DNA from 3 places in the Mesorhizobium sp. WSM4822 genome. Region 2 is predicted to be linked to each of the others. Evidence: riboswitches for the same ligand, from Rfam matches in the RefSeq annotation. Region 2 holds a riboswitch; each other region holds the start of a gene.
The links. Region 2 has a riboswitch for cobalamin ahead of bluB (5,6-dimethylbenzimidazole synthase). Riboswitches for the same ligand answer to the same signal wherever they lie in the genome.
Positions count from the first base shown of each region.

Region 1: linked by a shared signal. The riboswitch ahead of AC0L3E_RS27110 (aromatic ring-hydroxylating oxygenase subunit alpha) and the one ahead of bluB (5,6-dimethylbenzimidazole synthase) in region 2 are both predicted to bind cobalamin.
Region 3: linked by a shared signal. The riboswitch ahead of AC0L3E_RS13250 (DUF1636 family protein) and the one ahead of bluB (5,6-dimethylbenzimidazole synthase) in region 2 are both predicted to bind cobalamin.

Region 1 is NZ_JBVVQM010000013.1:203,977-210,130, reverse strand. It holds gene AC0L3E_RS27120 (PqqD family protein) at 1-49, opposite strand, end outside; gene AC0L3E_RS27115 (FAD-binding oxidoreductase) at 179-1,279, opposite strand; gene AC0L3E_RS27110 (aromatic ring-hydroxylating oxygenase subunit alpha) at 1,305-2,552, opposite strand; cobalamin riboswitch at 2,668-2,869, opposite strand; gene AC0L3E_RS27105 (DUF680 domain-containing protein) at 3,378-3,575, shown strand; gene AC0L3E_RS27100 (DUF680 domain-containing protein) at 3,662-3,862, shown strand; gene AC0L3E_RS27095 (DUF680 domain-containing protein) at 3,930-4,166, shown strand; gene AC0L3E_RS27090 (ABC transporter ATP-binding protein) at 4,243-5,355, opposite strand; gene bglA (beta-galactosidase BglA) at 5,380-6,154, opposite strand, start outside.
Region 2 is NZ_JBVVQM010000004.1:113,588-126,596, forward strand. It holds gene fabI (enoyl-ACP reductase FabI) at 1-215, shown strand, start outside; gene AC0L3E_RS11275 (histidine phosphatase family protein) at 262-849, shown strand; gene AC0L3E_RS11280 (DUF1344 domain-containing protein) at 1,017-1,277, opposite strand; gene aroC (chorismate synthase) at 1,456-2,556, shown strand; gene ribB (3,4-dihydroxy-2-butanone-4-phosphate synthase) at 2,668-3,768, shown strand; gene AC0L3E_RS11295 (GNAT family N-acetyltransferase) at 3,802-4,344, shown strand; gene AC0L3E_RS11300 (MFS transporter) at 4,383-5,606, opposite strand; gene AC0L3E_RS11305 (TetR/AcrR family transcriptional regulator) at 5,728-6,336, shown strand; gene AC0L3E_RS11310 (hypothetical protein) at 6,624-7,607, shown strand; partial or broken gene bluB (5,6-dimethylbenzimidazole synthase) at 7,730-8,455, opposite strand; cobalamin riboswitch at 8,459-8,638, opposite strand; gene AC0L3E_RS11320 (histone deacetylase family protein) at 8,758-9,684, shown strand; gene AC0L3E_RS11325 (exodeoxyribonuclease VII small subunit) at 9,688-9,939, shown strand; gene AC0L3E_RS11330 (DUF2277 domain-containing protein) at 10,050-10,316, shown strand; gene AC0L3E_RS11335 (pirin family protein) at 10,356-11,276, shown strand; gene dxs (1-deoxy-D-xylulose-5-phosphate synthase) at 11,405-13,009, shown strand, end outside.
Region 3 is NZ_JBVVQM010000005.1:32,913-39,066, reverse strand. It holds gene cobN (cobaltochelatase subunit CobN) at 1-3,007, opposite strand, end outside; gene cobW (cobalamin biosynthesis protein CobW) at 3,026-4,078, opposite strand; gene AC0L3E_RS13250 (DUF1636 family protein) at 4,081-4,509, opposite strand; cobalamin riboswitch at 4,549-4,752, opposite strand; gene AC0L3E_RS13245 (winged helix-turn-helix domain-containing protein) at 4,782-5,981, opposite strand.

The sequences.
Region 1 (6,154 bases), on a different contig from region 2:
CAAAGACGATATCCTTGCTGGCAATGGCATAGATGCCGGATTGTCGCATGTTTGCTCCCCCGCCGAGCAGGCCGCGGAGATGATCTTCGGGCCTTACGGTCAACCCCACCGTTGCAGGCGTCTAACCATTTGCAGGGTTTTTGGCAAGATGGCGCAGGCTCGGGGCGAGCGCAGCCGGTCACGCTTCGATTTCAAGCGCCGAAAGCGGCTTCGAGCAACAGGCGAGGATAAAGCCGTCCTCGATTTCGTGATCGAGGATGCCGCCATTGTGACTCATCTCGACATCGCCCGCGACCTTCCTCACCTTGCAGGTGCCGCACAGGCCGAACTCGCAGGCGGCGGGAATCCGCACCCCAGAGGCGCGTGCCGTCTGCAGCACGGTCTGGCCGGCGACGCATTCGGCGTCGACATCGGAAAGCGAGAACCGGATTGGTGTCACGGCCTCGACGGCAGCAGCGGCGCCGTCTTCCGCCGGCGGCGAGAACGGCGCCGGGATCTCCTCCACGGCAGGCGCGGCAAAGCTTTCCTGATGGTATTTCGCCATGTCGAAGCCGGCGGCGTCCAGCATGCCGCGCACGGCGCGCATGAAGGGATCGGGGCCGCAGCAGAAAATCTCGCGCTCGCGGAAATCGGGTGCCAGCAATGGCAGCCGGATCGCGTCGATGCGGCCCATATGGCCGAACCAGCCCTCGCGGCTCGACCGCTCCTCGATCATGAAGCCGAGCGACAGGCCGGGCATGCGGCTGCCGAGCAGCTCGAGTTCCTTGCGGAAAATGATCTCTTCCGGGCGGCGCGCACAGTTGACGAAGCCGACATCTGTCCATGGCGCACAGTCGTTCAACCAACGCAGCATCGACATCATCGGCGTCACGCCGGAGCCCGCCGAAATGAACAGATATTTGGCCGCCGGGTGGCTGTGCAGCGAAAAATCACCGGTCGGCCCATAGGCCTTGACGTGCGAGCCCGGCGTCAGATGGTCGAACATCCAGCGCGTGCCGGTGCTGCCTGCCTGCGCCTTGACCGTCACCGCGATCGAGAACGGCCGCGACGGCGAGGACGACAGCGTGTAGGTGCGCATCAGCGGCCCCTCCGATGTCGGCAGTTCCAGCGTCACGAACTGGCCCGGCTTGTAGCGGAACCAGGTCTGGTTGTCGGAGCGGAAGGTGAAGGTCTTCACGTCCGGCGCTTCGTCGCTGACGCCGATCACTTCCAGCACCTGCAGCCGGTCGTTCCAGGGCGTCATCTGGTCGAGATGGCGATAGAGGCCAAGGTCCGTCATCGCATTCATCCTCTTGTCCCCTGAGCTAGGCGACGCTGCGCAGGGCCGGCCGGCCGCCTTCGGCAAGGCGCGGCCCGATGAACGACGCGTACCACTCGACGAACTGGATCACGCCGCCCTCATGCAGCTCCGAATAGGGGCCTGGTTCGTAGGCCGGCGACAGGATGCCGAAGGCGTTTTCCTCGACGATGCGGCGGTCCTGGTCGTTGGTCTCGGTCCAGACATGGGTGAGCTCAGCGAGGTCGTAGTCGATGCCTTCGACCGCATCCTTGTGGACGAGCCATTTCGTCGTCACCGCGGTTTCCGTGGCACTGATCGGCAGCACGCGGAAGGTGACGGCGTGGTCGCCGAGGATATGGTTCCAGGTTGTCGGATAATGATAAAGCAGCAAGGAACCGATGCGGTCGGTTGAAACGCTGTCGGACAGGTTCTTCTGGACCGCCCGTTTTCCCGTCATGGTGTAGCTGACGGCATCGCGCAGCAGCGGCGCGCGGGTGGCGCGGTACTGCCCTGCCGGATCGATGCGGAATTTGCTCGGCAAGCCTGATGCCTCGCATCTGGCCCAGTGCGCGACCATTTCAGGGTCGCTGTCGGCGCCTTGGACGCCGGTCACGGTCGGAGCCTCGGGGAAGGTCTTGCACAGTTCGGGGTGATTGGCGACGCAGTGGTAGCACTCGCGGTTGTTTTCCCAGACCAGCTTCCAGTTGCCCTTCTCGATGATCGTGCTCTCAAAGGCGATCTTTGCCTCACGCAAACGGTGCGGCAAAAGATAAGGTTCGATCATCGCCCGCATCGGCGCGAAATCCGCCGGCTCCCTGGCCAGGCAGATGAAGATGTAGCCGCCGACGCTCTCGCAGGCGACCGGCTTCAGGCCGAAATCACTCTTGTCGAAACCGTCGGCCATCTGGCGGGCAAACAGCAGGCGGCCGTCCAGCTCATAGGTCCACTGATGATAGGGGCAGACGAGCTTTGCCGCCGTACCCTTTTCCGCGTTGCACACGCGGCTGCCGCGATGGCGGCAGGAATTGTGGAAGGCGTTGATCTTGCCTTGCTGGTCGCGGACAAGGACGACCGGATAGTCGCCGATCTGCACGGTGATGTAGCTGCCCGGCTTCGGCAGTTCGCAATCATGGCCGATGAACAGCCAGTCGCGATACCAGATCAGCTCCATGTCGAGCTTGAAGTAGTCTGGATCGGTGTAGAAGGGCTGCTCCAGTGAAAAGCCTTGCCGGCGCCCCTTCAGGAGCCTCAGCATGTCGTTGCGGATATCCATGTCCTGTCCTCGTTTCTAAGGACTGAACTGGTGGTGATGGAGGAAGGATTGAAACGCAGGCCGGCTAGGTGCCGGACATGCGCTATCCACCTCTTGACCGCCCACCGCGATCAGTCGAGTCTAAAAATCTCGGGCTGGTTTCCGGGCTCTGGAGTTGTCCTTGCGGACCATCGCGACACCTTCCCAGGCAGTTGCCCAGTGGTCTCCCGTTGCGACTTGAACTCCACCACCGTTGCGGGGGCAGCGCCGGATTCTGACCGGCTTCCCAATTCTCCGTCTCGTCGTCACGAAGCGGCACCTGAGATGGTATGATCTAACCACGATCGGGGGCGCGCCGTCGGCATGAAAACGACATCGTATCCATGCGGCGCGACACGGCATGCGAAACGTCACCGCAGATCGTCTGGGGCCGAAATCCCGCGTCCCGGGCGGCCATTTGCCGGCTGCGATCTTCCCGAATCCGACCCTTGGCGGGGGTCAAAAAAAGTTAACGGTTTCGAAAAGTGACTATTAGCTTGACCTAAAATCGAACCGAACGGTTCGTTTCTGTTGACGGTGCGTGCAGGATGGTGTGAACGCCGGGCCTTTGAAACAGTCAGTGATCCATCGGATGGTTAAACTTAACATGCTGATATAGAGAGGAAAAACGCCTCTCTAGATTCCCCTGGCACAATTTCAAGGTGTGGATTCATGGTCCACACGGAACAACTTCGTGATTGGAAAAGGCGGGGTTGCCCTCCCACATCGGTGTTGTCCGAACGACGCGATTTCATTTCCAAGACACGCCGCTAGACGGACGGAAAAAGACGATACTGGAGTACAAAAATGAAAAAGATCATTCTCACTGCCGCAGCCCTTCTGGCCATTTCCGGCAGCGCCTTCGCTGGTAGCGACCACTACGGTTCGAACGCCGCGGCAGCCACTGCTGTCGACAGCTCGTACACCGCTTCGACCAAGAAGTCGGAACCGGCTGCTCAGGCGCCTGCCCAGGGTGCTGACCGCAACCTCTTCGGCAACAACTAACAGCCGATTCCCAGTCGACGGCGGGCTCGCCCGCTGCCCTGGCGAAATTCAGACATTCGAAGTTCAGACATTCAGGAGTATTTAAGATGAACAAGATCCTCATTGCTGCCGCCGCCGTTCTGGCCATCTCCGGCAGCGCTTTCGCGGGCAGCGACAACTACGGTTCGAACGGCGCCAACCAGCCTGCCGCCGCTGTGGACCAGTCGTACACGGCTTCCACCAAGACCTCGGAACCGGCTGCCCAGACACCCGCTCAGGGCAGCGACCGTAACCTCTTCGGTCGCTAAAACCAGTTTCGCAAGCGACGGCAGCTGTGTCTGCCGTCTGGCGAAATCCAGAATTCAGGAGACTAAAATGAACAAGATCCTTATTGCTGCCGCCGCCGTTCTGGCCATCACCGGCAGCGCCTTCGCCGGCAGCGACAACTTTGGCTCCAACGGCGCCAATCAGCCTGCGGTTACTTCGGTTGACAACGCGCATACGAGCTCGGTCCGCAACAGCGGTGGCCTCGTCGAGAAGCTGCTCAATTCGTCGGGCGACGTAGAGAAGTCCGCCCCTCAGGGCAGCGACCGGAATCTCTTCGGCCGTTAACAGTCGAAGCTGATCTTCAAAAAAAGAGCGGCGGGCCTGGCCCGCTGCTCTTTTTTGTCCAAGACGCGGTTCTGCCTCAGGCCGCCTTCGCTTCGGCCTCATGAAGGGCAAACGACCGTCCGTCAGCGTCGAAGAGATGCAGGTCCTCGCCATTGGCGCTCAGCCGCAATGTCGAACCGCGCTTGACCTCGACATTGCCGGGCAGCTTGGTCACCAGCGGCAGGTCGGCGCGACCGATGTCGACATAGACCAGCTGCACCTCGCCGAGCTGCTCGACATAGTCGACCGTCCCCTCGAACAGATAGTCCGCGCCGCTGGCGATGATCAGGTCCTCCGGCCGCACGCCAAAACTCACCGCAGCGCCCTTTGCCGAAGCCGGCGTCGCGATCGGCACGGTTGCCTTGCGTCCGCCGACATGGCTGACGACGGTCGGATTGCCTGATTTGTCGATGGTTGCGGGCAGGATATTCATGGCCGGCGAGCCGATGAATTGCGCAACGAACAGATTGCCGGGCTTCTTGTAGAGGTCCATCGGCGTGCCGACCTGCTCGATATGGCCGTCCTTGAGCACCACGATGCGGTCGGCGAGCGTCATTGCCTCGACTTGGTCGTGGGTGACGTAGATCATGGTCGTGTTGGGCATCGATTCCTTGAGCTTGGCGATTTCGATGCGGGTGGCGACTCGCAGCGCCGCATCAAGGTTCGAAAGCGGCTCGTCGAACAGGAACACCTTCGGATTGCGCACGATGGCCCGGCCGATGGCGACGCGCTGGCGCTGGCCGCCCGACATCGCCTTGGGCAGGCGGTCGAGATATTTGGTCAGCTGCAGGATCTCGGCGGCCTGACGCACGCGGCGGTCGATCTCGGCCTTGTTCTCTTTGCCGATCTTCATCGAGAACGCCATGTTGTCGTAGACGGTCATGTGCGGGTAGAGCGCGTAGGACTGGAACACCATGGCGATGCCCCGTTTCGACGGCGGCACGTCGTTCACCACTTCGCCGGCTATTCTGAGCTCGCCGGAGGTGATTTCCTCGAGCCCGGCGATCGATCTCAGCAATGTCGACTTGCCGCAGCCCGACGGGCCGACGAAGACGATGAACTCGCCCGATTTAATATCGAGGTCGATACCGTGGAGAATGTTCAGATTGCCGTAGGACTTCTTCACTTGTCTTAGCGTGACATCGGCCATTTGGTTTCCTCCAGTGATTGGAATTCAGTCGAGACGCCCGAACCAGGCGCCGTAGCCGCCAAGCTCGATGGAACCGCTGTTCGCCTGCCCCGAAAATCCGTGCCCGGGCAGAGGTTGCAGCGATCGGCCGCCAAGGTCAACCTTAGCCGGCCCGGCTCCCAGATTGAAGACGCAGACGATCTGCTCGTTGCCTGCGCGGCGCGTGAAGGCGACGGTGTCGCCCTCACTTTCGATGAAGGTGATGTCGCCCTTGGCGAGCGCCGGATGGGCACGCCGGAAGGTGAGAAAGCGCCGGTAGTGCTCGAGCAGCGAAGCCTCGTCGCCCTGCTGGACATTGACCGCTTGCGCCAGATGCTTGGCCGGCACCGGCAGCCAGGGCTTTGCCTGGGAGAAGCCGCCATTCTTGGCGCTGCCATCCCACACCATTGGCGTGCGGCAGCCGTCGCGGCCCTTGAATTCCGGCCAGAAGCGGATGCCATAGGGATCCTGCAGATCCTCGAACCGCAGCTCTGCCTCACCGAGCCCAAGCTCCTCGCCCTGGTAGATGCAGACCGAACCGCGCAACGACATCAGCAGCGCCGAGATGACCTTGAGGTAGGCGGTCGGGTCGGCCTCATTGGCGGCCCAGCGCGAGGCCGGGCGCATCACGTCGTGGTTGGAGAAGGCCCAGCACGACCAGCCGTCGCTGGCGACTTTGCCGAAGGATTCCAGCACCGAGCGGACCTTGCCCGCGCTGATCTTTTCCGGCGCCAGGAAATCGAAGGAGTAGCACATGTGCACGCGCTTGCCGCCTGCGGTG
Region 2 (13,009 bases):
GCATCGGCGATTTCCGCTACATCCTGAAGTGGAACGAGTACAATTCGCCGCTGAAGCAGACGGTCACGCAGGAGGAAGTCGGCGATTCCGGCGTCTATTTCCTGTCCGACCTGTCGCGCGGCGTCACCGGTGAAGTGCATCACGTCGATTCGGGCTACCACGTCGTCGGCATGAAGGCGGTCGACGCGCCTGATATTTCGACGGTCAAGGACTAACGCCCGGCCAACCGTCGTCCGTCCCGATCCCGCACCGGAAGACCTGATGTACCCGCTGGTTTATATCGCGCGCCACGGCCAGACCGCGTGGAACGCCGAAATGCGACTTCAGGGGCAGGCCGATACCGATCTCAACGCTCTTGGCCGCGAACAGGCGACCGGCAACGGGCTTCGGCTAGCCGCGTTGGTCCCAAATCCCTGGGAATTCGATTTCCTCGCCAGTCCGATGAAACGGACGCGCGAAACGATGCAGCGTATTCGCGCCGCGATGAAGCTCGATCCGGATGCCTATCGAACCGATCCGCGCCTCGTCGAAGTCAATTTCGGCGATTGGCAGGGATTTACCTTTCCCGAGCTCGAGACAGGATATCCCGGAGCGAGCATGACGCGTGCTCTGGACAAGTGGAACTTTCAGCCGCCCGGCGAAGGTGCGGAGAGCTATCAGATGCTGCTCGAACGGGTGAGGCCATGCTTCGACGCGATCGAACGCCAGACGATATGCGTGACCCATGGCGGCGTCATGCGCACCTTGTTTCGCTTCGTTCTGGGGCTGGCCGAGGACGAGGCCGCGAACCTGGAAATACCGCAGGATCGCCTGCTCAAGCTCGAAGGCAAGAGTCTGGAGTGGCTTTAATGCATGTCGCCCAAAAGTGACCCCGGTTTTGGGAGAACGACATGCATAAAACAAAGACCTAAAGCGGGTCGCCTGAATCCGTTCAGACGCGACACGCTTTAGGCCATTGGCAGGCGGCTCGGCGAAAGCTGAACCGCAAACACAGCATTCAATTGAGGTTGGAAGCTCTAGTTGGCAGAGCTGTCCGGCAGTTCCATGTCGGTGACGATGTTTTCGCCATTGGTCACATCGTAGGCGATGACGATGTCCATGCCCGGCTTCAGCGCGTCGAGATCGGTCTCGGCGTTCAGCTTGTAGGACTTGCCGTCATCCAGCGTCAGCGTCGCCGTATCCTTGTCGATCTTCTTGATCAGGCCTTCGGTCTGGCCGGCGAAAGCGGCGGTGGAAAGCAGCAGCGTGGCGGCAATGGCGCCAATCAGGGTACGCATGATCGTTCCTCTTTATCATTGCGCCGGCATGGCGGCGGGCGTTCAACGGCGGATGGAGCAGAGCAGAAACCAACCGAATGTGTCAAAACTAAATCCGCCAGATCACAGTTTGACCCCTGTGAAAAACGCCAATAGAACGCAATCTTCAGCCGGCTCCGATGCCGGGCAGGGTCATTTCATGTCTCACAACACGTTCGGCCACCTTTTCCGCGTCACCACCTGGGGCGAAAGCCATGGCCCGTCGCTCGGTTGCGTGGTCGACGGCTGTCCGCCCGGCATCCGCTTCACTCGAGCAGACATCCAGGCCGAACTCGACAAGCGCCGGCCGGGGCAATCACGTTTCGTGACGCAGCGTCGCGAACCAGACGAGGTCAAGATCCTGTCCGGCTTCATCTTCGACGAGGACGGCGAGACGATGATCACCACCGGCACGCCGGTGTCGATGCTGATCGAGAATGTCGACCAGCGTTCAAAGGATTATGGAGAGATCGCCCGCCAATACCGGCCGGGCCATGCCGACTACACCTATGACGTCAAATACGGCGTGCGCGATTATCGCGGCGGCGGCCGCTCCTCGGCCCGCGAGACGGCAGCCAGGGTGGCGGCCGGTGCCTTGGCGCGCAAGGTGGTTCCGGGCGTGGTGGTGCGCGGCGCGCTGGTGTCGATGGGCGAAAAATCCATCGATCGCGCCAACTGGAACTGGAATTTCATCGGCGATGCGGAAAATCCGTTCTTCACCCCAGATCCGGCCTCCGTTCCGGTCTTCACTAGATATCTCGACGGCATCCGCAAGGCGGGCTCCTCGGTCGGGGCGGTGATCGAAATCGTCGCCGACGGCGTTCCGCCAGGCCTCGGCGCGCCGATCTATGCCAAGCTCGATCAGGACATCGCCTCCGGCCTGATGTCGATCAACGCCGTCAAGGGCGTCGAGATCGGCAACGGCTTCGAGGCCGCCCGCATCACCGGCGAACAGAATGCCGACGAGATGCGCATCGGCAATGACGGCAAGCCGGTGTTCTTGTCCAACAATGCCGGCGGCATCCTTGGCGGCATCTCGACCGGCCAGGCGATCGTCGCCCGTTTCGCCGTCAAGCCGACCTCGTCGATCCTGACGCCGCGAAAGTCGATCGACAAGGACGGCAGGGACGTCGAGATCATGACCAAGGGCCGCCACGATCCATGCGTTGGCATCCGCGCCGTGCCGATCGGCGAAGCAATGGTTGCCTGTGCTATCGCCGATCATTATCTGCGGCATCGGGGACAGACGGGAAGGGAATAGGGGAATAGGGGAATATGTTGCGCTCTTAGCCCGGCCGGCCAAATCTTTTTGCTTCTCCCTACTCCCGTACTGCCCTACTCCCTTATTCCCCCGCGAGCGAAGCGAGTACCCATGCCTTACGACCAGAAGAAAATCGTCGAAGCCCTGCGTGCTTTCGAACGCGGCGAGATCGTCGTCGTCATGGATGATGACGGGCGCGAGAACGAGGGCGACCTGATCGTTGCCGCCGTCCACTGCACGCCTGAAAAGATGGCGTTCATCGTGCGCCACACCTCCGGCATCGTCTGCACGCCGATGCCGCGCGAGGAAGCCAAGCGGCTGAACCTTGCGCCCATGGTCGCCGACAACGATTCCGCCCATACCACCGCTTTCACCGTCAGCGTCGATTTCAAGCATGGCACCACGACGGGCATCTCGGCCGAAGATCGCACTTTGACCGTTCGCAATCTTGCCAACGGCAATGTTGGCGGCTCGGATTTCGTCCGCCCCGGCCACATCTTCCCGCTGATCGCACGCGAAGGCGGCGTGCTGATGCGCTCCGGCCATACCGAAGCAGCGGTCGATCTGTGCAAGCTCGCCGGCCTGCCGCCGGTCGGCGTCATTTCCGAGCTGGTCAATGATGACGGCACCGTCAAGCGCGGCCCGCAGGTGCAGGCTTTCGCCGAGGAGCATGGGCTGAAGCAGGTTTCGGTCGCCGACCTCATCGCCTACCGGCAACGTAAGGAAACTCTGGTCGAACGCGTCGCTTGCTCGGAAATCGACACGCTCGGCGGCAAGGCACAGGTCTTCACCTACACGCTGCCGTGGGACTCCATGCACCACGTCGCCATCGTCTTCGGCGACATTCGTGACGGCGAGGAGGTCCCGGTGCGTCTGCATTCCGAGGATGTGGTGACCGATGTCTTCGGCACCAGTCACCGGCTCGACGCCATTATGAAGGCAATGGGCGAGCGCAGGCGCGGCGTCATCGTCTATCTCAGAGAAGGTTCCGTCGGCGTTGCGCATCAGGAGCGCAAACGACCGGCAAGCGGCGACCGCGAGGATCACGAAGAGGCCCGCCGCCGCGAAAACGAGTGGCGCGAGATCGGGCTCGGCGCGCAGATCCTCAAGGATCTCGGCATCTCCTCGATCAACCTGATCGCCTCGCGCGAACGCCACTATGTCGGCCTCGAAGGTTTTGGCATCCACATCGCCAAGACCGAGATCCTCTGAGCCTCCCGCCGATCCGGTTGCCGGAGAAGACGGATGAATGCGCCCCTGCCTTCCAGCCAGCGCAGCGAGCGGCTTTTGCTGCGCCGCCCGGCAGAGGCTGATCTGGATTTCCTAGCCGATCTCTTTTCGCGCGGGGAGCTTGTTGCGCATCGACCCGACCCTGTTCCGGATACAGCCCAGCAGAGCGCCGCGCGGCTGACGCGCGACATCGGTCATTGGGACAAGCACGGCTTTGGCCGCTGGGCGGTCGAGGCGGATGGAAAGTTGATCGGCTTCGGCGGCGTCACGGTATCGGCGGATTTCGACGGTCTGAACCTGTCCTATCATCTTCATCCGGCGGCCTGGGGACATGGCTATGCCACGGAATTGGTGATGGAAGCACTGCGCACCGCGTTCGGCCCCTTGCGTGCCGATCGGGTTGTCGGCCTCGTCCGCCCCGCCAATCCGGCCTCGCGACGGGTGCTGGAGAAATGTGGCTTCGCCTTCGAAAAAGAGGTGATGCTGCGCGGGGCGCCAACGATACTTTTGGCATTGGCGCACCCAGGAAAAGCCAATATTTCAGGCCCGGCCGCCTAGAGCGGCGCGCCCGGTCCTAAAGCCCGGACGCGCCGGAACTATTCCGCGGCAATCGCGGCTGCTTCGCATCCGTCCATCTCGCACTCAGTCGTGGCAAGGCTGCGTTGGCCGAGCAGCACCGTGGCCAGTGCGATCGTGCCTGAAGCCACCGACACCCAGAACCCGCTCTGGGCGCCGAACGCATCCACCATCGCGCCGGCCGCGAACGAGCCCAGCGCCATGCCGATGCCGATGCCGGTCATGACCCAGGTGATGCCTTCGGTCAGCATCGCTTCCGGCACATGCCGCTCGATCAGGCCGAACGCGGTGATGAAGGTCGGCGAGATCGCCACACCGCTGATGAACACGGTCAGCGCCAGCAGTGGCACGGTGTCGGCGGTGAGCGGCAACAGCGTGCCGAGCGCGACGAGGGCGACTGCGATGGCCAGCTGGCGTTGCAGCGGCGCCTTCAGGCTGAGCGCGCCGACGATGATGCCGAGTACGAACGATCCCAGCGCATAAACGCCGATGACGAGGCTGGCGGCGCCCGGTTGGCCAAGCTCCTTGGTGATCGCCACGGTGGTCACTTCCGTCGTCGCGAAGGTTGCGCCGATGAAGATCAGGGCGAGGGTGATGATCTGAACCGGCCGCAGGCGGATCGCCGAGCCGCTTGAGTTATGGTCGACCGGCCGCACCCGGGGCTCGGTCGAGCGTTGCAGGATGAAGGTCGCTGATCCGAATGCGAGAAATAATGTGCTCACCAGAACGCCGGCTTCCGGGAATAGGGCGGCACTCAGGCCGACCGATAGCGATGCCCCGGCGATATAGACCAGTTCATCGGCCACGGACTCGAAGGCGAATGCGGTGTTCATCTGCGGCCGCCCCCGGAAAATCTCCGTCCAGCGCGCGCGCACCATCGCAGGTATGCTTGGCATGGCGGCGGCCAGCAGTGCCGATACGAACAGCGTCCAAACCGGCCAGTCCTGGTTGGCCGCCGCTATCAGGACCGCGAAAGCCAGCACCGCGATGATGGTGGTGGGCACCACGATTCGTGTCTGGCCCAGGCGGTCCACCAGTCTCGATATCTGCGGCGCGACGAAGGCGTTGGCCAGCGCGTATGTCGCCGAGACGGCTCCGGCCAGCCAGTATTCGCCACGCGTCTGCGACAGCATCGCCACGATGCCGATGGGCGCCATGGCGATCGGCAGGCGCGCCATGAAGCCGGCGGCCGCAAAGCCCTTGGCTCCGGGGGCACGAAAGATTTCCGCGTAGGGATTTTGCATCGGTTGGTTCCTCGACAAAGGACGATTGGACAATTACATACGGAGCGTATGATCATTAAATAGACCATACGTCGCGTATGTCAATTGGCATACGTTGCGTATGTGAATAGGGCCAGAAGCCATGCACAGACCCCGCAAGGAGATGATCGCCGAGACGCGCGCCAAGCTGATCGCGGCGGCCCGTCATGCCTTCGGCACAACAGGCTATGCGGAAGCCTCGATGGATGATTTCACCGCTTCGGCCGGGCTGACGCGCGGCGCGCTCTATCATCATTTCGGCGACAAGAAGGGGCTGCTGCAGGCGGTCATAGCCCAGATTGACGGCGAGATGGCGGCGCGCATCAATGAGGTCGCGTCGAGAGCGCCGACCCGCTGGCAACATTTCGTCGACGAGTGCTCGACCTATATCGAGATGGCGCTGGAGCCGGAAATCCAGCGCATCATGTTCCGGGATGGCCCGGCCGTGCTGGGGGATCCAGCGCAATGGCCGAATTGCAGTGCGTGCATCGCTTCAATGACCGACCATCTGACCGCGCTGCAGGAGGAGGGGGTCGTTGTCTCCAGCCTCGACCCCGAGACGGCCTCGCGATTGATCAACGGAGCGAGCAGCCAGGCAGCGCAACGGATCGCCAATTCGAGCGACCCCGAAGCGACGTCGAAGAAGGTGGTGACGGCGTTCAAGCAACTGCTCGAAGGCCTGCTCAAGAAGCCGGACCCGCAGTCGAATTGAAGTTCCCACCGGAGCTTTCGTGCCGGCAGCTGTTCCCGATAGGAATTTTTTCTTGACTCGGTGACCTCAGCTAAGGTACATATTCGTCCATGGTGCTGATTTGCGCCAGTGACCCGCCGCACAGGCGGGTTTTTCGTTTGATGCTCCGTCAGCCTACGCGCCGGCGAAGGCTCCGAAGAAACCCGTTAGCCCCAATTCGTTGCCCTTTGGCGTCAGGGCCGGCAATTGACAATCGCCGGGTTGAGTCCATCCTCTTCCACCATCTCTGAGGCGGAGATTCGGGGCACATGTGGGATTTTGAGATCGGCCGGTCGGTGTCCATCATGATGCGGACCTGGCCGTTCATCGTCTTTCGCATGATCGTCTATTTCGGCATCACGCTGGCCTACATTATGGCGACGGGCACCGGCGCCTCGGTCGGCTATGGCGTCGGCCATATCTCCACTGATCCCGACGGGCCCATGTCCTTTGCCCTGTGGGGCGGCGTGGTCGGGTTTGGCCTCGTCTCGATCGCTGTGTATTGGATCCGCGAATACATCCTCTATGTCGTCAAGGCCGGCCACATCGCCGTCATGGTTCATCTGATCGACGGCCGCGACATTCCCGGCGGTCAGGACCAGATCGCCTATGCCAGGGATATTGTGACCCAGCGTTTCGCCGAGGCCAACATCCTTTTCGTCGTCGACCAACTCGTCAAGGGCGCCATCCGCGCCATCACCGGCCTGCTCGGCGGCATCGCCGCCTTCCTGCCGATACCGGGCCTGAGCGGCCTGGTCTCCTTCATCAACACGGTGATCCGCCTGTCGCTGACCTATGTCGACGAGATCATCCTCGGCTACAACATCCGCATCAATTCAGCCTCGCCCTTCGAGACAGCGCGCCAGGGCGTCGTGCTCTATGCCCAGAACGGCAAGGTCATGGTCAAGAACGCCGTCTGGCTGGCGGTCATCATGTGGGGCGTGTCGTTCATCATCTTTCTGATGATGCTGGCGCCTGCCGGCGCCATTCTCTTCCTGATGCCTGGCCAGCTCGCCGGCTGGGCTTTTGTGCTCGCCATCGTCTTCGCCTGGGCATTCAAGGCGGCGTTCATTGAACCCTTCGCCATCGCCTGCTTGATGCAGGTCTATTTCAAGACCATTGCGGGCCAGGTGCCGGATCCGGCCTGGGACGCCCGGCTGGCCGAGGCGTCGTCGAAGTTCAGGGAGCTCAAGGACAAGGCGCTCGCCTCCTTCGGCGGTTCGCGCTGGGGTACGGCCGGCGCCACACCCTGATCGGCTGGGCGGATGGTGTCTGGTGAGGCAGGAACGGTGTTGAGGCGCGCCACGGTGGATTTGAGCTGTGTCTCGCCTTGCCCGGAAAAAGTCTCGCTCATGATCAGCTCCGGCAGCGGCAGCCGCCGTCCCCAGCCATGCGTTTCAAGGTCCGGTTTGGGAGCGAACTCGGAAACACGGCCGACGCAGAGATAGGCGATCGGCGTTACGTGATCCGGAATGGCCAACAGCCGCTTCAGCGCCTCAGCCTCGATGATGCTCACCCAGCCGACACCGACGCCCTCGGCACGCGCGGCCAGCCAGAAATTCTGCACCGCGCAGACGGTGCTGTAGAGATCCATCTCCGGATTGTGCCAGCGTCCCAGCGGCGAACCCTTCGAGCGCTGCCTATCGCAGGTGATGCAGATGTTGAGTGCGCTCTCGCAGATGCCTTCCAGCTTGAGCTTGCGATACAGCGCCTGTTTTTCCGCCTCGATCGCCGGCAGTTCTTGTTCGCGCGCGGCCAGGAACAGGTCACGCACCTCCGCCCGTCGCTCGCTGTCACGAATGACAATGAAATTCCATGGCTGCATGAAGCCGACCGATGGCGCGTGATGGGCAGCAAGCAGCAGCCGCGCCAGCACGTCGTCATCGATCGCGGTGGGCAGGAAATGGCTGCGCACGTCGCGCCGCGTAAACATGGCGCGATAGACCGCATCGCGCGCATCCTGGTCAAATCCGTCGTCAATGGCAGCGGTCATATGTTCCGGCATCGCTTGTCCCCTTGCGATTGCAGATTCAAAACTGTCAGAGCGTACTTTGTGCGTCCAAATGGACACACGTCGCTCTGATGTCGTCCGCCTGACCATTCGGATGACGATGCCTGCCAGGCCGGTCTTCTGGCTTGGGATCAACCCGCGTCCGGTGCCTTCCCGTCATCGACAGTGGCATTTACCGGCGCGGTCCCCCTCACAGCGTTGGGCACGCCACGGAATTCAACCGTGTTCCCGATTCTCCCGCTTGCGGCGGGCACCAGGCAGTACCAGGGACCTTACGCCGAAGCGCCGGCGAGGCCAATGCCTGCGGCGACGCGAATGGACGCAGTCGATTTTCCCCAGCGATCAAGCAGCAATGCATGGCCATAGCGGCGCCGGGGCACTAGATAGGGAGCATGACCACCCGTCTCTACACCCATCCGATCTTCCTCGAGCATCTCACGCCGCCCGGACATCCCGAGCGGCCCGACCGCTTGCGTGCCATCGAGAGCGTGCTCGATGAGGAAGCCTTTGCCGGGCTCGATCGTATCCAGGCGTCGGAAGGCGACGAGGCCACCATCCTCTACGCGCATCCCGCCGATTTCGTCGCCCGCGTGCGCGCCGCCATTCCCGACGAGGGGATTGCCCGCATCGATGCCGACACCACTGCCAGTCCGAAGAGCTGGCAAGCGGCGATCACCGCGATCGGCGCCGCCAACGCCGCCGTCGATGACGTCTTTTCGGGCCGCGCCGACAACGTCTTCGTCGCCGCCCGGCCGCCCGGCCATCATGCCGAAAAGACCACCGCCATGGGCTTCTGCCTGTTCAACACGGCGGCGATCGCGGCGCGCTATGCGCAGAAGAAACACGGTGTCGAGCGCGTTGCCATCGTCGACTGGGACGTGCATCACGGCAATGGCACGCAGGACATTTTCTGGGACGATCCGTCGGTGCTCTATTGCTCGACACACCAGATGCCGCTTTATCCCGGCACCGGAGCGAAGAACGAAACGGGCGCCGGCAACATCGTCAACGCGCCGCTGGCGCCGCAGACTGGCAGCGAGGTGTTTCGCGATGCCTTCCTGTCGCGCGTCCTGCCCGCGCTCGACAATTTCGCGCCCGACCTGATTATCATTTCGGCGGGGTTCGACGCGCACCACCGCGATCCGCTGGCCGAGATCAATCTGACCGAGGATGATTTCGATTGGGCGACCGGCCAGCTGATGCAGCGCGCGGCACGCCACAGCGGCAACCGGCTCGTCAGCCTGCTCGAGGGCGGCTACGATCTGCAGGGATTGGCATTTTCGGTCGCCGCCCATGTCGGGCGACTGATGAAAGGATGAATGATGGCCGATGAGATCAACGAAGACGTCAAGGCGATGAGCTTCGAGCAGGCACTCGATGCGCTGGAGAAGATCGTCGATGATCTGGAGCGTGGCGACGTGCCGCTCGACCAGTCGATCAAGATCTATGAACGTGGCGAGGCGCTGAAGGCGCATTGCGACCGGCTGCTGAAGGCCGCCGAGGACAAGGTCGAGAAGATCAGGCTGTCGCGCGACGGCAAGCCGGTCGGAACGGAGCCGCTCGACGCGGATTGAGGCCCGGTCCGAACATAGGCTCGCCTCACCGGTTTTTGGACATGATCATGATCGAGGATATAACTCGTCCCGATTGAAACAGCTCAAGGACAAGAGGAGATACGGAAGCGATGTGCAGAAACATCAAGACCCTGTTCAATTTTGATCCGCCGGCAACCAATGACGAGGTGCGCGACGCGGCCCTTCAGTTCGTCCGCAAGCTGAGCGGAACGACGCGACCCTCGAAGCAGAACCAGCACGCCTTCGACCATGCCGTCGAAGCCATCGCGGCCTCGGCGCGCGAACTGCTCGATTCCCTGGAAACCCATCAGCATCCGCGTAATCGCGAAGAGGTGGCGGCCAAGCTGCGGGCAAAGGCGGCGATCCGCTTTGCCTGACGCGGCCAGGCGGCCTTCGACCACCGACAAGGAGAGTCCATGAGCTTCTTCCCCGGGAAAGACCCTGAGGTGGGCGATGCCTTAGCCAGCGACCAGATCGAATTGATGGTCATCCCGAACGCCAAGGACATCGGCGGTTTTCAGGTGCGCCGTGCTCTGCCGACGGCAAAAAGGCGGCTGGTCGGGCCGTTCATCTTCTTCGACCGCATGGGTCCCGCGATCCTGCGCGCCGGCCAGGCGCTGGACGTCCGTCCGCATCCGCATATCGGCCTGTCGACGGTCACCTATCTGTTCGACGGCAAGATCCGGCACCGCGATTCACTCGGCACCGAAATGGTCATTCAGCCCGGCGACGTGAATTTGATGACCGCCGGCCGCGGCATCGTCCATTCGGAGCGTACGCCGGAGGAACTGCGTGGCGCGCCGATGTCGGTATCCGGCCTGCAGACATGGCTGGCGCTGCCGGACGACAAGGAAGAGGTGGCACCGGTTTTCGAGAACACAGGAGCGCTCAGGCTTCCCGAGATCGATGCCGAAGGCGTCAACGGGCGCCTCATCATCGGCGATTTCCAGGGGTTGCGGTCGCCGGTCAGGGCCGACTCGGAGACGCTCTACGCCGACCTGCGCCTGGCGCCCGGCGCCAGCGTGAAAATCCCTGCCGATGCGGAAGAGCGCGCCATTTACACGCTGGAAGGCGAGGTCTCGATATCAGGTGACGTCTTTCCGGCGGAACGGCTGCTGGTGTTCCGTCCCGGTGACGAGATCGTCGTATCGTCGCAGACCGGTGCACATTTCATGCTGTTTGGCGGCGCCTCGCTCGGTTCGAAGCGTTACATCTGGTGGAATTTCGTCTCATCGTCGAAGGAACGCATCGAACAGGCCAAGCAAGAATGGAAGACGGGCCGCTTCGACATCGTTCCAGGAGACGAGGAAGAATTCATCCCGCTGCCGGAAAGCTGATGCCTGTCACCCAAAGTGGCAGAACGAAATGCATAGACAAAGACTAGGGCCTGATCCGGGTCACTGACACGCATTTACTTTCGCCGGCCGGCGACCTATTTCGCCCATCAACCGAAAGCCTCAGCACCGTGAACGCAACGCCGCATACGCCACTTCTCGACAAGGTCCGCATCCCGGCCGACCTGCGCACGCTTGCGGAAAGTGAACTGCCGCAATTGGCGTCCGAGCTTCGCGCCGAGCTGGTCGACGCCGTGTCCCGCACGGGTGGTCATCTGGGCGCCGGGCTTGGCGTGGTCGAGCTGACAGTGGCGCTGCACTATGTCTTCAACACCCCCGATGACAGGCTGATCTGGGATGTCGGCCACCAGGCCTATCCGCACAAGATCCTGACCGGCCGCCGCGACCGTATCCGCACGCTGCGCCAGGAAGGCGGTCTGTCCGGCTTCACCCGCCGCGCCGAGAGCGAGTACGATCCCTTCGGCGCCGCCCACTCCTCGACATCGATATCGGCCGGCCTCGGCATGGCCGCCGCCCGCGATCTCTCCGGCGGCCGCAACAACGTCATTGCCGTCATCGGTGACGGCGCCATGTCTGCCGGCATGGCCTATGAGGCGATGAACAATGCCGGTGCGCTCGATGCACGGCTGATCGTCATTCTCAACGACAACGACATGTCGATCGCGCCGCCGACCGGCGCGATGAGCGCCTATCTGGCGCGGCTGGCCTCCGGCAAGGCCTATATCGGCCTGCGCGATTTCGGCAAGAAACTGACTTCCTATCTCGGCAAGCGCGCGGATCGTGCGATCACAAGGGCGGTCGAGCATGCACGCGGCTACGTCACCGGCGGCACGCTGTTCGAGGAACTCGGCTTCTATCACATCGGCCCGATAGACGGCCACAATCTGGAGCACCTGATCCCGGTCCTGAAAAATGTCCGCGACAATGGCGAAGGCCCGGTGCTCATCCATGTCGTCACCCAGAAGGGCAAGGGCTATGCGCCGGCCGAAGCCGCCGCCGACAAATATCACGGCGTCAACAAGTTCGACGTCATCACCGGCGCGCAGGCCAAGGCGCCAGCCAACGCACCGGCCTACACCAAGGTGTTCGCCGAAAGCCTGGTCCAGGAGGGCCGCGAGGACGACCGCATCGTCGCCGTCACGGCCGCTATGCCGAGCGGCACCGGTCTCGACCTGTTCGGCGAAGCGTTCCCGTCGCGCACCTTCGATGTCGGCATCGCCGAACAGCACGCGGTGACCTTCGCCGCCGGCCTTGCCACCGAAGGCTACAAGCCGTTCACGGCCATCTATTCCACCTTCCTGCAGCGCGCCTACGACCAGGTCGTCCACGACGTCGCTATTCAGAAACTGCCGGTGCGGTTTCCCATCGACCGCGCCGGTTTCGTCGGCGCCGATGGCGCGACCCATTGCGGCGCCTTCGACACCACCTTCCTGGCGACACTGCCGGGTTTCGTCGTCATGGCGGCCGCCGACGAGGCGGAGCTGCGCCACATGGTGCGCACCGCGGCGAGCTATGATGAGGGCCCGATCGCCTTCCGCTATCCGCGCGGCAACGGTATCGGCGTCGACATGCCGGAGCGCGGCTCGGTTCTCGAAATCGGCAAGGGCCGCATCGTCAAGGAGGGTACCAAGGTTGCATTGCTGTCTTTCGGCACGCGGCTGCAGGATTGCCTGATCGCCGCGGAGGAGCTAGGTGCTGCCGGGCTGTCCACCACG
Region 3 (6,154 bases), on a different contig from region 2:
CGGAGCCTTCGAGGATGTCGCGACCTGGGTCGTCGCCGGTGTGGACGAGAAGATCGGCCTCGGCGATGCGGGTTTCGAAGGCGCCGGGCGCGGAGACGCCTTCGCCCTCGGCGCCGCCATAGGCATGCGAGGTGGCGTCGAGATAGGCGCGGCCGATCTCTTCGCGCGCGCTCCAGTCGCCGGAGGACATGAGATCCTCGACGCCGGCGCCGTATGTGCCGGGTGAGGTGCCGAAGATGCGCGGGCTGATCTTGCCGTCAGCGCGGGTTTTGGCCGCGAGCGGGTTTTCCGTATCGTCCTCGTCGCGGGCGGCCACCGCGTTGGCGGCGGCATCGATCAGTGCGATCTGGGTCGGGAACATGTCGCGGAACAGGCCCGAAATGCGCCAGGTGACGTCGACGCGCGGCCGGCCGAGCGTGGCCGGCGGCAGCACTTCGATGCCGGTGATGCGGCCGGTCGCCGAATCCCATTGCGGCCGGCAGCCCATCAGCGCCAGGCCTTGGGCGATTTCCTCGCCGCCGGTGCGCAGTGAGGCCGAGCCCCAGAGATCGATGACCAGCGAGCGCGGCCAGTCGCCATGCGATTGCATGTAGCCGCGCACGACTTCCTCCGCCGCCGCCTTGCCCAGGTCATAGGCGGTCGGCGTCGGCATGGTCCGCGGGTCCGAGGTGAACAGATTGCGGCCGGTGGGCAAGACGTCGGAACGGCTCCGCGCGGGCGCGCCGGCCGGGCCGGCCTTAATGTGGCGGCCATCGAGCGCGGCGAGCAGCGCCGTCTTCTCGGCGTCGGCGCTCTGGCGGCGCATGGCGTCGGGCTCGTCATCGGGCGCGCGGCCATAGATATGCAGCCCGTCCTTGATGGCGAAATCCTTGAGGTCGCAGAGCCAGGCGTCGATGCGGCGCAGCGCTTCGTCCGGGGCGTCGGTCTTCCCGACGCCGGCTTCGGAGGCGAGACCGGTCTTTTGCGCGGTGTCGACGATCAGTTTCGCCAGACGGTCTCGGCGGCGGCGGTCTAGCCCGTCGGCCTGGGCATATTCATCGACCAGCCGCTCGAGCTTGTGTTGGTTTTCGTCGAGCCCGGCGCCGGTCAGCGGCGGTGGCAGATGGCCAAGGGTGACGGCGGCGATGCGGCGCTTGGCTTGCGCCGCTTCGCCTGGGTTGGAGACGATGAAGGGATAGACGACTGGCAAGGCGCCGGTGACGATCTCGGGAAAGCAGTTCTCCGAAAGCGCAACGGTCTTGCCCGGCAGCCACTCCAGCGTGCCATGCGCGCCGACATGGACCAGCGCGTGGACGCCGAGCGACTTGCGCAGCCATAGGCCAAAGGCGATCAGCGCATGGCGTGGGGGTAAAGTCGGGTCGTGGTAGTCGGCCCGGCGGTCGGCGGAGCGGCCGCGATCCGGGGCGAGGGCGATGGTGATGTTGCCGAAGGTGGCGGCGCGGAAGGGGAAGCTTCCGCGCGAGGGGGCCTCGCACAGCCCTAAGTCATCTTCTGCTGTCCCCCAAGCGGCTTCTACCGCTGTAATCGCACCCGTCGGCAATTCTGTCGAAAGAGCGAGATAATCGTCCAGCCTCAGCCCATCGCCGCTCAACCCCAGCAGCCCCAGCAGCCCCAGCAACTCACGCGGCGTCTCCGGAATCCCCTCAACCCCGTAGCCCTGATCCCGCAGGTCCTGCAGAATGGCCAGCACGCTGGACGGCACGTCGAGGCCGACGGCATAGCCGGTGCGGCCGGGGGCGCTGGGATAATCCGGCATCAGGATCGCCAGCTTGCGCTCGGCGCGGGGCGTCTCCTGCAGGCGGATAAAGGCCGCGACGCGGTCAGCCACTTGCGCCACGCGATCCGGTTCCGGCCGGTTGGCGAAAGCGCGGTGGCCAAGTGCTGGATCGATCTCGCTCTCGCCCTTGAAGGAAATGGCGCCGGCCAGGATGCGGCTGTCGAGCTCGGGCAGCACGACATGCATGGCAAGGTCGGCGGGCGCCAGGCCGCGCTGGTTGTTCTCCCAGATGTCGCGGCGGGTGGTGGCGACGATGACCTGGAAGACCGGCACGCCGGCGCGGTCGAACAAGGTTTCGACGCCCGGTTCGGCACCGGACGCGAAAGCGGTAGCGGTGACGATGGCGGCGGGTTTCAGTGAGGCGAGTGCTGTTTCCACGAACGCCAGGGATGCCGGGTCCTTGAGGCTGGAGACGAAGATGGGGACTGGGTTGATGCCGCGCTGTCGCAGAGCTTCAAAAAGTGCGTCGATCGGCGCGACATCGGCGGCCAGCAGCATCGAGCGGTAGAACAGGATAGGCACGACCTTTCCCTCCCCCTCGAGGGGAGGGTGGCCCGCAGGGCCGGGTGGGGTCGGTACGACCGGACGCGGCGTTTCTTTAGGCCGGCGCGCCTCGGAGAGGACCCCACCCCCGGCCTGCGGCCGGACCCTCCCCTCGAGGGGGAGGGGGACGACGCCGCGGCCGGGTTCGTAGTAGCCAGCTTTGGGCACGGCGACCGGTTCGACGAAAGGCGCATCCTGTCCCGCCAGCCGCGCCAATCTCCGCACCAGCGCGCTCATATTCGCCGGGCCGCCCTCGCGGAAATAGTCGAGCAGGCCGTCCAACTCTTCGCGCGGCAGCGTCGAGGCTTCGATCAGGCGCAAATCCTCGTCGCGGCATTCGCCGGGCAGCAGCGCCAGTTTTATGCCGCGTTCGCGGGCAGTCGAGGCGAGCTGGTCGCAGCCGTAGCGCCACCAGTCGTAGCCGCCGAGGATGCGCACCAGGATGATCTTGGCGTGGCGGGCGACGCTGTCGACCCAGAGGTCGACGGACATCGGATGGCGCAGGTCACGCAGTGCGGCCAGCCGCATCGAGGGCAGGCGGCCGGCATCGGCCTTCCAGGCTGCCGCCAGTCCGGCGAGGTCGCTGTCGGTGAAGGACAGGGCCACGATATCCGCCGGCGTCTGCCGCAGATCGACCGGCTCGGCGAGGTCGTCGAGCGAGGCGGATGTCGTGGTGAGGATGTGCATCGCGACCCGTGTCCGAAATCAGCCGGCGAGTATACGCTCGATCGCCGGGCGGTTCAGCCCCTTCAGGCCGATGACGACGAGGCGCGAGCGGCGGTCGTCCTGCGCGGTCCAGGCGCGGTCATAGTAATGATTGACGCGCGGCCCGACGGCCTGCAGCAAGAGCCGCATCGGCTTGCCGCCGACTTCGACGAAGCCTTTTACGCGCAGCACGTTCTCTTCTTCTGCGACGGTGGCGACGCGCTTTGCCAGCTCGTCCGGATTGGCGATCGAGGCAATGTCGACGATGAAGGTGTCGAAGTCGTCATGCTCGTGGTCGAACGCGCCGTCATGATGGGACTTGCGGTTCTCGATGTCGTCCTCGACGGCGAGACCGAGCCCGAGCAGCACCGAGGGATCGACCTTGCCATGCGATGTCGGCACGATCTTCACCGCGCGGGCGGAGTGTTCGCCAATGATGGTATTGGCGCGGGCGGTGCCGGCGGCGTCCATCAGGTCGCTCTTCGACAGGATGATCAGGTCGGCGCAGGCGATCTGATCCTCGAACAGTTCTTCCACCGGGTCGTCGTGGTCGAGCGTCTCGTCCCCGGCGCGCTGCGCCTGCAGGGCATCCATGTCGTTGGCGACGCGGCCTTCGGCCAAGGCCGGCCCGTCGACCACGGCAATGACGCCATCGACAGTCACCCGGCTTTTCACGCTCGGCCACTGAAAGGCCTGGACCAGCGGCTTGGGCAGCGCCAGGCCCGAAGTCTCGATCAGGATGTGGTCGACCCTCGGCGTCAGCGACAGGATCTTGTCAAGCGCCGGGACGAAATCATCGGCGACGGTGCAGCAGATGCAGCCATTGGCCAGTTCGACGATGTTTTCCTCCGGGCAGGTGTCGATGCCGCAGCCCTTGAGAATCTCGCCGTCGATGCCGATGTCGCCGAATTCGTTGACGATGATGGCAATGCGCTTGCCGCCGGCGTTTTCCAGGAGATGGCGGACCAGCGTCGTCTTGCCGGCGCCGAGGAAGCCGGTGACGACGGTGCAGGGAACGCGGGAGAGGTTCGCAGACGAATCTGGGGCAGTCATGGTCAGTCCTTCAGCAGGTCGAGGGGAGGGATGCGGGCAACGAGGCCGCGCTTCAGGCTATCGGGGCGGCCACGCCAGGGAATGAGACCGTCGGTCGAGGTGGCGAAAAGCTTGGCGCCCGTGACGAGGTCGGCGCCGCTGGTCTCGGTCAGGTCGCCAAAGACATAGCTCCAGCAGCCGTCGCGCAGGATGGCGGCGCTGAGGCGCCGCTTGCAATTGCCAAGGCATTCGACACTGCGGATGCGGATGTCGTCGCCGGATGCGGCGCGGCGCGTATCCTCCGCCAGCAATTCGCCGGCGCGGGGATGAGCGTCGGAGCCGGTCTCGTCGCGACAGGAGGCGCAGACGATGATGGTGACGCCGGCCAACGCATCATCATGGCCGGACGAAATATCCGCTGTGCCAGCCGAAAAACTGCTGTCGTGGTCCAAAGATCGGGCTCCTTGCCCGGAAACCCGCCGGGCGATCGGATTCTAAAGTCGCAGACGGCAGGTCTCCTGGCTCGCGGGTCATCGCCTTGGGTAGCCGCCTTCCCGGGAACTCCCAGTGGCTTTCGGCCTTGGCTCTTCGCTTACAGTTGCGGGGACAGCCGCGGATTTGGGATTTTGCCCCTCACCGCATTCCCTCTTAGCTCTTGCCGTTGCGGGCAAGAGACCATCTGAACCGGATTTAGGCTTTTGCGAGCGGCGGTGTCAACGCGAGCTTACGACATGGCGATGTCGGCCAGCGCCGGACCCAAATCGCCGGCCTGGGTCACTTCCATGCGCTCTAGGCCAAGCCAGCCCTGCATCTGCTTCAATTCCTCTAACAGTTCTGCAGCGGTTTCAGGCGGCGCACCCGGCTCGGCATAGGCCGCATGGACCCGCAGTATACTGGCCGGACGGTCGGCCTTGAGGTCGACGCGTGCCACGATCCTGTCGCCGAGCAGGAACGGCAGGACATAATAGCCGTATTGCCGCTTGTCGGCCGGCGTGTAGATCTCGATGCGGTAATGGAAATCGAACAGCCGCTCGGTGCGCGATCGTTCGAAGACAACCGGATCGAAGGGCGCCAGCAGGGCGCGGGCCCCGATTTTGCGCGGCAGGCGGGCGTCCCGGTGAAGATAGGCCGGCTTGTCCCAGCCTTCGACACGCACCGGCAGCAACTCGCCGGTTTCAACCAGTTCCTCCAGCCGGCCTTTCATGTCGGCCGGCGACAGGCGGAAATAATCGCGCAAATCGCCTGAAGTCGCCACGCCGTGGGCGCGGGCGGAAATGCGCAGCAATTCGCGGTGCGCGTCCTCAGGCGTCGGCACTGGGAGGTCGAGGATCGCCTGCGGCAGCACGCGCTCGGGCAGATCATAGAAGCGCTCGAACCCGCGACGATGCGCCGTGGTGATGCGGCCTGCCCAGAACAGCCATTCGAATGCGTGCTTGGCATGGCTCCAGCCCCACCAGCCACCCGAGCCTTTCTGGCCTTCGAGCGCGGAAGCGGCAATCGGGCCGCGCTCGGCGACCTGGCGGTAAATCTCTTCGATATAGGCGGCGTGCTCGCGGCCCCATTTGGCGAGGCCCAGATACATTTCGTCGCCGCGCTCGGCGCGCTGCATGCGCCAGCGCATCAGCGGGTAGGTCTCGACCGGCAGGAAGGACGCCTCGTGCGCCCAGTATTCGAAAACCGTGCGCTTACGCGTCACGGCCGCGTTGTCGAGCAGCGAGAACGGGTAGGGACCAAGGCGCGAATAGAGCGGCATATAATGAGCGCGCACCACCGCGCTGACGGAATCGATCTGCAGCAGGCCGGTGCGGGAGAGGGTGCGGGCAAAATGCCGGCGGTCGGGCGTGCCGGTCGGGCGGGGATCGAGAAACCCCTGGGCGGCAAGCGCGATGCGACGGGCCGTGGGGAGCGAGATCTTTTCCTTCATGCAGGCATCACTTTGAAGTGTTTTGACCGAGGGTCGAATGGCTGATTCCAACCCATGCTAGCAGGGTTTTGGCGGCATCCATGTCAGGAGAGAAAAGTGGAGTGAAAAGCGAAGGAAATCAAACAGGAGCGGATCGGACCAGTTTGCCGCGATATGCCGTCCAGGTCGGTGTT